DNA from 2 places in the Streptomyces sp. TAA040 genome. Region 1 is predicted to be linked to the other one. Evidence: riboswitches for the same ligand, from Rfam matches in the RefSeq annotation. Region 1 holds a riboswitch; the other holds the start of a gene.
What was found. Region 1 has a riboswitch for S-adenosylmethionine ahead of H300_RS24305 (aminotransferase class V-fold PLP-dependent enzyme). Riboswitches for the same ligand answer to the same signal wherever they lie in the genome.
Positions count from the first base shown of each region.

Region 1 (6,239 bases):
CCCGGTCGACAAGATCGTCTACATCTTCCCACTCGGGAAGATCAGCGCGCTGAACTTCTCCCTCGGGATGACGCTCGGCATCGCGCTGTTCTGCATCGGCGCCGGTGCGGTCCACTGGTCGCGGACCCTCATGAGCGGTCACGAGGCCGTTCAGGACCGGCATCCGATCGCCGGTGACGAGGACACCAAGGCCGCGGCGCTCGCGCAGTTCTCGGCCGGCGCCGAGGACTCGGTGCTCGGCCGCCGCAAGCTGATCCGCAACACCATGTTCGGTGCGCTGGCCCTGGTGCCGCTCTCCGGTGTGGTGCTGCTGCGTGACCTCGGACCGCTGCCGGAGGACAAGCTCCGCCACACGCTGTGGAACAAGGGCAAGCTGCTGGTCAACCAGAACACCGGCCAGCCGCTGCGGCCCGAGGACGTCAAGGTCGGCTCGCTGACCTTCGCCAAGCCCGAGGGCCTGGAGGAGGACTCGCACGAGTTCCACCGCGAGATCGCCAAGGCCGCCTTGATGATCGTCCGGCTGGAGCCGGAGGACATCAAGGACAAGCAGGAGCTCGACTGGTCCCACGAGGGCATCGTGGCGTTCTCCAAGATCTGCACCCACGTCGGTTGCCCGGTCAGTCTCTACGAGCAGCAGACCCACCACGTGTTGTGCCCCTGCCACCAGTCGACCTTCGACCTGTCGGACGGCGCGCGGGTGATCTTCGGCCCGGCCGGGCACCCCCTGCCCCAACTGAACATCAGCGTCAACAAGGACGGCTTCCTCCAGGCGCAGAGCGACTTCGCCGAGCCCGTCGGCCCGAGCTTCTGGGAGCGCGGATGAGTACTGCAACCGACACCTCGACCGGGCGGGGCAAGGCCCCGGCCGGTGAGCGGGTGGCCGACTGGGCCGACGGCCGGCTGGGCGTCTACGGCGCGGCGAAGAAGAACCTGCGCAAGGTCTTCCCCGACCACTGGTCGTTCCTGCTGGGTGAGATCGCGCTCTACTCGTTCATCATCATCCTGCTGACCGGCGTCTACCTCACCATGTTCTTCAAGCCGAGCATGGCCGAGGTGCACTACCACGGCAGCTACGTGCCGATGCAGGGCGTGCTGATGTCGGAGGCCTACGCCTCCACGCTGGACATCAGCTTCGACGTCCGCGGCGGTCTGCTCATGCGGCAGATCCACCACTGGGCGGCGCTGATCTTCCTCGTCGCCATGTTCGTGCACATGATGCGGGTGTTCTTCACCGGCGCGTTCCGCAAGCCGCGCGAGCTGAACTGGCTCTTCGGCTTCCTGCTGTTCGTGCTCGGCATGTTCACCGGCTTCACCGGCTACTCGCTCCCGGACGACCTGCTGTCCGGCACCGGCGTCCGGTTCATGGAGGGCGCGATCCTCGCGGTGCCGCTGGTCGGCACCTACCTGGCGATGTTCCTCTACGGCGGCGAGTTCCCCGGCACGGATATCATCCCGAGGTTCTTCACCTTCCACGTCCTGCTGCTGCCGGGCATCATGCTCGGGCTCGTGGTGGCACACCTGATCCTGGTCTTCTACCACAAGCACACCCAGTACCCGGGGCCCGGACGGACCAACAAGAACGTCGTCGGTTTCCCGTTGATGCCGATCTACATGGCGAAGGCGGGCGGCTTCTTCTTCCTCGTCTTCGGCGTCATCGCGATCATCTCCGCCACGTTCAGCATCAACCCGGTGTGGGTGCTGGGGCCGTACCGGCCCGACCTGGTGTCCACCAACGCCCAGCCCGACTGGTACATGGGCTTCTCGGAGGGACTCATCCGGGTGATGCCCGGCTGGGAGTGGGTCATCCCGACCGGCCACACCATCAACTTCGGTGTGTTCGTGCCTCTGATGGTCTTCCCACTGGTGCTCGCGGCGATCGCGGTCTACCCGTTCTTCGAGTCCTGGGTCACCAAGGACAACCGGGAGCACCACCTGCTCGACCGGCCGCGGAACGCGCCGACCCGCACGGGCTTCGGGGCCGCGTGGATCAGCTGGTACTTCGTGATGCTGGTCGGCGGCGGCAACGACCTGTGGGCGATCCACTTCAACCTGTCCATCAACGCGATCACCTGGTTCGTGCGGATCGGCTTCTTCCTGGTGCCGGTGGTGGTCTTCGTGATCACGCGGCGGATCTGCCTCGGACTCCAGCGGCGGGACCGCGAGAAGGTGCTGCACGGCCGGGAGACCGGTGTCATCAAGCGCCTGCCGCACGGCGAGTTCGTCGAGGTCCACGAGCCGCTGCCCGCCGAGCAGCTCCACCTGCTCACTCAGCACGACCAGCACAGGCCGGCCGAGCTGCCGGCGGCCACCGACGAGAACGGTGTCCGGCGCACGGTGGGCCCGGTGGAGAAGCTGCGGATCAAGCTCAACCGCGGCTACTACGGACCGGCCGGCCAGGTGCCGAAGCCCACGCAGAAGGAGTACAAGGAGATCATGGAAGGCCACGGCCACCACTGATCCCCGGCACGCACCGCCCGCAGGGCCCCGTCCAGTGCTTGGAACGGGGCCCTGCGGCGTGTCCGGGGATCGATAGGGTGGCGGCCTGATCACCAGCCCGGCGACCGACCAGGAGCGTGGACCATGAGCGCCGTTACCCCCACCGGAGGCGACACCGCGGCGGCGCGCACCTGGCCCGACGTGCTGTCCGCCCTGCTGTCCGGTTCCGACCTCGGGGCCGGGGACACCGCGTGGGCAATGGACCGGATCATGCGCGGTGAGGCCACCGACGCGCAGATCGCCGGGTTCGCCGTCGCCCTGCGGGCCAAGGGGGAGACCGTCGAGGAGGTGTCCGGCCTGGTCCGCACGATGTACGAGCACGCCCACACCATCGAGGTGCCGGGGCCCACCGTCGACATCGTCGGCACCGGCGGCGACCGGGCGAAGACGGTGAACATCTCCACGATGGCGGCGATCGTGGTGGCCGGCGCCGGGGCGAAGGTGGTCAAGCACGGCAACCGGGCGGCGTCCTCGGCCAGCGGGTCCTCCGACGTGCTGGAGAAGCTGGGCGTCAACCTGGACCTGACGCCGCAGCGGGTCGCCGAGGTGGCTGCCGAGGCGGGCATCAGCTTCTGCTTCGCGGTGAGGTTCCACCCCGCGCTCCGGCACGTCGCGGCCGCCCGGCGCGAGCTGGGCATCCCCACCACGTTCAACTTCCTCGGCCCGCTCACCAACCCGGCGCGGGTGGGCGCCCAGGCCACCGGGGTGGCGGACGCCAGGATGGCGCCGATCATGGCCGGAGTGCTGGCGGAACGCGGCACCTCGGCCCTGGTCTTCCGCGGAGACGACGGTCTCGACGAGCTCACCACCACGGCCACCTCCACGGTGTGGCGGGTGCGGGACGGCGAGGTGCGGCGGCAGTCCTTCGACCCGCGCGACCTCGGCATCGCACTGGTGCCGATCGAGGCGCTGCGCGGGGCGGACTCCGCGTACAACGCCGACGTCGCCCGGCGGTTCCTGGACGGGGAGCGCGGCCCGGTGCGCGACGCGGTGCTGCTCAACGCCGCCGCCGCACTGGCGGCGCTCGACCCGGACGACCGGTCGCTGACCGAGCAGCTCGCGGCCGGCACCGAACAGGCCGCCCTCTCCCTGGACTCCGGTGCGGCCAGGGCCGTCCTGGACCGCTGGGTCGGCGCTAGCCACGCCTGAGCCGGTCCCGGCGGGCAGCGGGCCGGACGCGCGGGTCCGGTGGCCGCCCCGGGGCGGCCACCGGGGGCGGCACCCCGCAGGTGTGTGGCATACTCACGGCAGGTCACGAGCGACAGCGATTTCGGCCCCGGCCCGCTGTCCGGCAACCCTCCTCACGCGGCGGGGTGCCCCGGGTGATGACCGGGCCGTATGACAGCAAGGTCTACGGCAAGCGCGGTCGAGGGAGTTCCTTTCGATGAGCAGGCGAATGCGCAGGGGCGTCACGCCCCGCCTCCGTTTCCCCGGCTGAGCGGTCCCGCGCCCCGCGGCCGTCCGCAGCGGACGGCCGTCGCGCACCGTGCTGACCCGTTCCAGTGAACTTCCTCGCCACCCGTCCACGGGAGATCCCGCCATGTCCGCATTTCCCCCTGCCTCCGCTGCTCCCGCCCGTGCCGCGGTTCCCGTCACCTCCTCCGCGACCGCGGACGGCCCGCCGCTGCCCGTTCTGGGCTCCGGGGTGCGGGTGCCGCTCGCCGCCGGCGGCGAGGTCGAGTACGCCGCGCTCGACCAGGCCGCCAGCGCACCCGCCCTCCAGCGGGTCTGGGACGACGTGGCCGCCTACGCCCCCTCCTACGGAAGCGTGCACCGGGGGTCGGGCCACCTCTCCCGCCTCTCCACCGACCTGTACGAGCAGAGCCGCGCCACCGTCGCCGCGTTCCTCGGCTGCCGGGCCGCCGCCCCGGCGCTCGGCCGCGAGGCCGACCAGGTGGTCTTCACCCGGTCCACCACCGACTCGCTGAACCTGCTGGCGGCGGCGCTCCCGTCCGGCACCCGGGTCTTCGTCTTCGAGAGCGAGCACCACGCCGCGCTGCTCCCGTGGCGGGAGCACCCGACCGAGTACCTCGCCGTACCCCGCTCGCCGGAGCAGGCGGTGGCCGCGCTGGACGAGGCGCTGCACGCCGCACCCGCGGGACACAAGCTGGTGTGCGTCACCGGTGCCTCCAACGTGACGGGCGAACTGTGGCCGGTCCGCGAACTCGCCGCGGCCGCGCACCGGCACGGTGCCCGCGTCGTCCTGGACGCCGCGCAGCTCGCGCCGCACCGGAGGGTGGACCTCGCCGCGCTGGACGTGGACTGGGTCGCGCTGTCCGGCCACAAGCTCTACGCGCCCTTCGGTACCGGTGTGCTGGCCGGACGGGCGGACTGGCTGGAGCGGGCCGAACCGTATCTCGCCGGGGGCGGAGCCGCGCGCAGCGTCCGCAGCGGACCGGACGGACGGCCGGAGGTGGCGTGGCACAGCGGCGAGGCCCGGCACGAGGCCGGCTCGCCGAACGTCATCGGGGCCGTGGCCCTCGCCTCCGCCTGCCGGGCGTTGACCGAGGCGGGCCGGGAGGAACTGGCGGAGCGGGAGGAGCGGCTCCTGGACCGGCTGTGCGCCGGCTTGGTGCGGGTGCCGGGTCTGCGCCTCCTGAGCCTGTTCGGGGAGCGGGCCCCGCGGGTGGGGGTGGTGTCCTTCGTCCTGGACGGCTGGGACAGCGCCGCCCTGGCGGACGCGCTCTCCGCCGAGTACGGGATCGGGGTGCGGGCCGGACTCTTCTGCGCCCACCCGCTGCTGCGCGCGCTGCTGGGGGCCGGTGCGGCCGGCGGGCCGGGCGGCTGCGGGGCGGGCGCGCACAGCGCCCCGCACACGCAGGGGGAGCCGCCGGTGAACGCCGTGCGCGTCAGCTTCGGCGTGGGGACCCCGCAGGAACACGTGGACCGCTTCGTGGCGGCGGTGGCGGCGCTCGCCGGGGCGGGGCGGGCTGCGGACCCGCAGGGGTGATCCGCCGCGCACCCCGCAGCGGAGCCGGTCGCCCCGGTGGTCGGGACGGCGGGCTCAGGCGTCCAGCCCGATGGCGAAGGCCGCCTCCAGATCGTGCTGCGAGTAGGTGCGGAACGCGATGTGCGTCTCGGTGGCCAGCACGCCCGGCACCTTGCTGATCCGGCCGGGGATCACCTCGGCCAGATCGTCGTGCCGGGCGACGCGCACCATTGCGATCAGGTCGTGCGCCCCGGTCACCGAGTACACCTCGCTGACCCCCTCCAGCGCGGCGATCTGCTCGGCGATCTCGGGAATCAGGTCGGTGCTGGTCCTGATGAGCACGATCGAAGTGATCACTTCTGGGCCTTCTTCCTCGCTCGCCTGGTCTGGCCCGTTCACTCTAAGGGTTGGCCCCGCCGGAGATCACGGGACGCCGGGGCGGCGGGACCGGCGGTGCGCCGTCCCGGGAGGGCGCACCGCCGGCCCGTGCCGGACGCGTCCGTACGCGCCGGGCCGCCCCGGCGCGTACGCCTCGCCACACCCGGCGGGCCGCAGGCCGTAGGGTTGCGGGAGAGTGGACGAGCCGTCGCACGCCGCACCGAAGCAGGAGGACACCACCATGCCGGTCCCCGCGCCCACCGCTGAGACGCGTTGGCGCTGCACGTTGTGCGGCAATCTCACCCGTTTCGACGTGACCCGCAGCAGCAAGGTGGTGGAGTACGTCCACCTCGACCTTGCGGGGCAGCCGGACGTGGAGGAGCGCAGGGTGCTCAGCGAGACCCTGGATTCCGTGCGGTGCCGGTGGTGCGACGCG
Region 1 covers NZ_AUKR01000001.1:147,515-153,753, forward strand. Annotated here, with positions in the region: gene qcrA (cytochrome bc1 complex Rieske iron-sulfur subunit) at 1-823, shown strand, start outside; gene qcrB (cytochrome bc1 complex cytochrome b subunit) at 820-2,457, shown strand; gene trpD (anthranilate phosphoribosyltransferase) at 2,581-3,645, shown strand; SAM riboswitch class IV at 3,747-3,865, shown strand; gene H300_RS24305 (aminotransferase class V-fold PLP-dependent enzyme) at 4,037-5,446, shown strand; gene H300_RS0100685 (Lrp/AsnC ligand binding domain-containing protein) at 5,501-5,782, opposite strand; gene H300_RS0100690 (hypothetical protein) at 6,045-6,239, shown strand, end outside.

Region 2 (6,239 bases), on a different contig from region 1:
CTCTCCTCGACGATCCGGCGGCCCTCGCCCACGCCCCGGTGACGGTCAACCGGCTCCGCCGAGTCCGCGAAGCCCAGCGCGCCCGCCGGTAGGCTCGGGAGCATGGACAGTCCGACCTCTGTTCCCCGGCGCCCCGGCGACTCCGTCCCCGCGCCGACCACCCGGGCCGGCACCGCCGCCCTCGCAGCGATCCGCGCCCGCCCCGAACAAACGGTCGTCGCCCTCGACTTCGACGGCACGCTCGCCCCGATCGTCCCCGACCCCGACGACGCCCGCGCCCACCCGGACATCGTCCCGGCGCTGGCCCGTCTGGCTCCCCGCATCCGCGCCGTCGCCATCGTCACCGGACGCCCGGCCGACCTCGCCGTCCGGTACGCGGGCCTCGCCGGCGTCCCCGGCCTGGAGCAGGTCACCGTCCTCGGCGCCTACGGTGCCGAACGCTGGGACGCCGCCACCGGGGAGACCCGCACCCCGCCCCCGGACCCCGGCGTAGCCGCAGCCCGCGCCGCACTCCCGTCCCTGCTGACCCGGATCGGCGCGCCCGAAGGCACGTGGACCGAGGACAAGGGCCGCGCCTTCGCCGTCCACACCCGCCGCACCCCCGACCCGGCCGCCGCCTTCGAGCTGCTCCGCGCACCGCTGCACGAACTGGCCGCCCGCCACGGCCTGCACCTCGAACCCGGCCGCATGGTGCTCGAACTCCGGCCGCCCGGCATGGACAAAGGCCTGGCCCTCGACTCCTTCCTCGCCGAGACCGACGCGGGTCCCGTCCTCTACGCCGGTGACGACCTCGGTGACCTGGCCGCCTACGACGCCGTCGGGAGGCGCCGCGAGTCGGGCCGTCCCGGCCTGCTGGTGTGCAGCGCCAGCACCGTCCCCGGCGAGACCGTCACCACTCTCGCCGACCGTGCCGACCTCGTCGTCGACGGGCCCGAAGGCGTGGCCGCTCTCCTCTCCGCCCTCCTGCCGGAGCAGGCACCCTGAGCCCTCGCCCCGGCCTTCCCGGGGCCGCGGCGCGCTACTGGACAGGGAAGGCCGGGGCGAGGGCTCAGGGCTCCAGGGCGTGGAGCTGGTCGAGGAACCAGCGGTGCGGGGGGAGGGCGGTGGCGGCGTCGGCGAGGCGTTGGGTGCGTTCGGTGCGCTCGGCGGCCGGGAGCAGCAGGGACTCGTGGAGGGCGCGGGCGGTGCCGGCGATGTCGTACGGGTTGACGGTCCAGGCGTCGGCGGCGAGTTCGGCGTGGGCGCCGGCCTCGCGGGAGAGGACGAGGGCGCAGCCCGCGTCGGAGACGACGGGGACCTCCTTGGCGACGAGGTTCATGCCGTCCCTGATCGGGTTGACGAGGGCGACGTCGGCGAGGCGGTAGGCCGCCAGCGAGCGGGCGAAGTCGTCCTTGACGTGCAGCAGCACCGGAGTCCAGCCGGGGGTGCCGTAGGCGTCGTTGATCTCCTCGGCGACGCGGGAGACCTCGGCGGTGTAGTCGCGGTAGATCGGCAGGTCCTGCCGGGAGGGGTAGGCGAAGGCGAGGTGCACGACGCGTTCGCGCCACTCGGGGTGGTCGTCGAGCAGGCGGCGGAAGGCGTGCAGGCCGCGGACGATGTTCTTGGACAGCTCGGTGCGGTCCACCCGGACGACGGTGCGGCGGTCGGTGCCGCCGATCCGGGTGCGAAGGTCGGCCATCCTGTCGTCGACGTCCTCGCGGTGGGCGCGTTCGCGGAGGAACTCGGCGTCGGCGCCGAGGCCGTGCACGCCGATCCGGGTGGCGCGGCCCTCGTGGGAGACGAGGAGTTCGCCGTCCGCGGAGATGACGGAGGCGCCGAGCAGGTCGGTGCAGCAGGCGGTGAAGGCCTCGGCCCAGCGCCAGGTGAGGAAGGCGGCGCGGTCCGCGCCGAGTATGCCGCGCAGCACGGCGGCGGCGACCTCGTCGGGGAGCAGCCGGTAGTAGTCCGGCGGCGCCCACGGGGTGTGGGAGAAGTGCCCGATGCGCAGGTCGGGGCGGCGCTCACGGAGCAGGCCGGGCACGAGGACGAGGTGGTAGTCCTGCACGAGGACGGTGGCGCCCTCGTCGGCCTCCGCGGCGAGGGCGTCGGCGAAGGCGGCGTTGTACGCCTCGTAGGACGCCCACTCGGCCTCGAACGCGGTGTCGAAGACCGGTTCCAACGGGGTCTGGTACAGCAGGTGGTGGACGAACCACAGGACCGAGTTGGCGACGCCGTTGTAGGCGGCGGCGAAGATGTCGGCCGGTATGTCGAGCATGCGGACGCGCTGCTCGCCTGTGTCGGTGGCGGGGAGCCGGCCCCGGTCGCGCCGGGCGGCCGCGCGGTCGGCGTCGGTGAGGGCGGCGCACACCCAGAGGGCGCCGGCGTCGGGCCCGATGGCGGAGAGCCCGGACACCAGGCCGCCGCCGCCGCGCTTGGCGGTGAGCGAACCGTCCTCGGCCTCGGTGTACGAGACGGGGCCGCGGTTGGAGGCGACGAGGATGCGGGGTGCAGGGGCCATGTCGCGAGCGTATCCGTCGTCGGGCCTGCTCAAACTGTCGTACGGATCTCGTGCGGATCTCGTTCGGGTGCGGTAAGGGCCGCGGCAGGGCTGCCGCGAGGGGCCCGGCACCGGCCGCGCCACCCGACGCGCCGCCGGGGTCAGGCGGCGCGTCGGTGGGCGTGGTATTCGGGGACGCCGCGCATCGGCGGGCGCTCCTCGGTGGCGACCTGGTGGGTCCGGGCGTCGAAGCCGCCGCCGGGGAGGCGGGTGAACTGGGTGATCTCGGCGCGGGCGAGAGGGGCGCCGGGCAGCCGGAGCTGGGCGGTGCGCTGGATGGTGGCGGCCATCCGGCCGAGCGCCTGGCCGTCCTGGTGGCGGTGCCGGCGGACGCCGACGTCGACCTGGGCCAGGGCGTCGAGGCCGACGGTGTCCAGGGCGTCGATGAGCAGGCCCAGCTCGACGCCGTAGCCGACGGGGAAGGGGAGCTGCTCCAGCAGGGTGCGGCGGGCCGCGTACTCGCCGCCGAGCGGCTGGACGAAGCCCGCGAGCCGAGGCCAGTGCAGGTTGAGCAGCGGGCGGGCGACGAGCTCGGTGACCCGGCCGCCGCCCGCCGGGTCGTCGCCCATCGGCCGGTCGTACATGGCCTTGACCAGGTGCAGGCCGGGGTCGGTGAGGAGCGGGCCGACGATGCCGGAGACGAAGCGCGACTCGAAGCCGCGCAGGTCGGCGTCCACGAAGCAGACGAGCTCGCCGGTGGTGGCGAGCAGCGAGCGCCACAGCACCTCGCCCTTGCCGGGGAGGGCGGGCAGCCGGGGGAGCACCTCGTCGCGGTGGACGACCTTCGCACCGGCCGCGGCGGCGGTCTCGGCGGTGCGGTCGGTGGAGCCGGAGTCCAGTACGACCAGTTCGTCGACCAGCGGGGTCTCGTCCGTCATCAGCTCCTCGCGGATGACGGAGACGATGGCGCCGACGGTGGACTCCTCGTTCAGCGCGGGCAGTACGACGCTGACGGTGCCGCGCGGCCCGGCGGCGCGTTTGGCGGCCAGGAGCTGTGGCAGCGACCGGTCCGCGGCGGTCCAGGAACGCCGCCGCAGCCAGCTGTCGACCTCATCCAGCACGTGCGCGTCTCCCCAGGTCTCGGTGTCGCGGGTCGTCGCCGTCCGCCGCGCGGGCCGGTCGGTGCGTGGGGGCCGCACGGCCCCCACGCGTGCGGTCACCGGCCGGTGCGCGGCGAGCGGGCCCGCGGCACTGCCGCCCCGGCGGGCGTCCACCGGGGGGCGGCAGCGTCACGTCTCGCGGTGCGGACGACTGTCTCCACGATGACGGGTGTCGGTTACAGTCTTGAACAACGCGTGTGACCTCCGTATGTCGGGGTCGGCTGCCGGTGACCGCCGGTGGCCCGCGGGACAAACACACCGGGTGGATCACGGGCCCGGCGTCATACCGCTCATCCAGAGGGGCAGAGGGAACGGCCCGTTGAAGCCCCGGCAACCCTCCCGCGCGCACTCGTGTTCCGAATTCTTCTCGGGCGAGGCCGCCGTGGGGAAGGTGCCAATTCCGTCCCGTGGCGAGATACGCCGAGGGGAAGATGAGGAGAAAGGGCCTCGCCTCCATGTCTGTGCACACAGTCGACAGCAGCACCGGTGCCGCCGGATCGAACGGCGGTTCCGCTTCCGAGGGTCTCCTCGGGCCCGCTGCGGCGCTCTCCTGCCGCGAGTGCGGGGAGCGTATCCCGCTGGGTCCGAGCTTCGCCTGTACGGCGTGTTTCGGTCCGCTGGAGATCGCCTACGACCTGCCGGCGGACGATCCCGAGGCGCTGCGGGCGCGGATCGAGGCCGGTCCGCACAATATCTGGCGCTACGCACCGTTGCTGCCGGTCCCGGCCGACGTCGCGGACAAGCCCAGCCTGAATCCGGGCATGACCAAGCTGGTCAGGGCCGACAACCTGGCGAAGGAACTGGGCGTCACCGGTTCGCTGCACGTCAAGGACGACTCCGGGAACCCGACGCACTCCTTCAAGGACCGGGTGGTGGCGATCGCGGTCGAGGCCGCGCGCGCCTTCGGTTTCACCACGCTCTCCTGCTCCTCGACGGGCAACCTGGCGGGAGCGGTCGGCGCGGCGGCGTCCCGTGCGGGGTTGCGCTCCTGTGTGTTCATCCCGCACGACCTGGAACAGGGCAAGGTCGTGATGGCCGCGGTCTACGGTGGTGAACTGGTCGGGATCGAGGGCAACTACGACGACGTGAACCGGTTCTGCAGCGAGCTGATCGGCGACCCGATCGGAGAGGACTGGGGTTTCGTCAACGTCAACCTGCGTCCCTACTACGCGGAGGGGTCGAAGACCCTGGCGTACGAGATCTGCGAGCAGCTCGGCTGGCGGCTCCCGGACCAGCTCGTGATCCCGATCGCGTCCGGCTCGCAGCTGACCAAGATCGACAAGGGGCTGCGCGAGCTGATCGCGCTCGGACTGGTCGAGGACCGCCCGTACAAGGTCTTCGGCGCCCAGGCCGAGGGCTGCTCCCCCGTCTCGCAGGCCTTCCGGGACGGCCACGACGTGGTGCGTCCGGTGCGGCCGGACACCATCGCCAAGTCGCTGGCGATCGGCAACCCGGCCGACGGCCCGTACGTCCTCGACATCGCCCGGCGCACGGGCGGTGCGGTGGAGGACGTCGACGACGCCCAGGTGGTCGATGCGATCAAGCTGCTGGCCCGGACCGAGGGCATCTTCGCGGAGACGGCCGGCGGGGTGACCGTCGGTGTCACGGCGAAGCTGATCGAGAAGGGCCTGCTGGACCCGTCGCTGACCACGGTGGTGCTGAACACCGGGGACGGCCTGAAGACGCTGGACGCGGTGGCGCCCACCTCCGGCCCCTCTGCGGTCATCCGGCCCAGCCTGGACGCCTTCCGGGCCGCCGGCCTGGGCTGACCCGCCCGGCCGGGGAGGCCGGTCCGGGAGGGGCACGGCCCTGACCTGTCCGGCCGACCCGGTCCCGTCCCTCCCGACACCCCGGCGGCGCGCCACCGCGCCCCACCGACTCCTTCGTCACCCCTTCTCACCCACGGCACGTCACAGAAGGTGAACCCGATGAGCGTTACCGTCCGCATCCCGACCATTCTGCGCACCTACACCGGCGGCAAGTCCGAGGTGTCCGCCGACGGCGCGACCCTCTCCGAGGTGCTGACCGACCTGGAGGAGAATTACCAGGGGATCGGCCCGCGGGTCCTGGACGACACCGGCAAGCTGCGCCGTTTCGTGAACGTCTACGTGAACGACGACGACGTGCGGTTCGCCGAGGGTCTCCAGACGCCCACCCCGGACGGCGCGGGTGTCTCGATCATCCCCGCGGTCGCCGGCGGCTGAACCCGCGGACCGGTACGAACCTTTCCTCCTGGATTGCCCCCTCCGCAGGACAAGCGGAGGGGGCAATTCCGTGCTCCGAGAGGCGATAGAATGGACCTCGCCCCCCTGAGCATCCCTGCCGCGCGCAGGTGAGAACGCGACAAGTTGTGCCCGAAAATGCTGACCCATTTGTCGGGTTGATCCGTTGTGCCCGGCCCGCCTTGCCCGGTTTCCTTCAGGTTCGGGGCGAAACATCCGCGTGCCGCCGCCCGGAATTCTCGTCGGATTGACCTGTTGCAGAGGGCGTCCGTGCAGATACATTCAGCGGCGGTCGACGCGTTCCGGCGCACACCCCACGACGCCTGTCGGGGGTGAGTTCTGACCCGAGGTCTGCGGAGTGCGGCCTCGCGCAGGGCCAGC
Region 2 covers NZ_AUKR01000014.1:126,888-133,126, reverse strand. Annotated here, with positions in the region: gene H300_RS26930 (DUF3263 domain-containing protein) at 1-92, shown strand, start outside; gene otsB (trehalose-phosphatase) at 103-984, shown strand; gene H300_RS0114525 (trehalose-6-phosphate synthase) at 1,049-2,497, opposite strand; gene H300_RS0114520 (glucosyl-3-phosphoglycerate synthase) at 2,638-3,597, opposite strand; SAM riboswitch class I at 3,924-4,074, shown strand; gene thrC (threonine synthase) at 4,092-5,405, shown strand; gene H300_RS0114510 (MoaD/ThiS family protein) at 5,565-5,840, shown strand.
Region 2: it holds a riboswitch for S-adenosylmethionine, as region 1 does, so the genes downstream of both, thrC (threonine synthase) here and H300_RS24305 (aminotransferase class V-fold PLP-dependent enzyme) in region 1, are expected to answer to the same signal.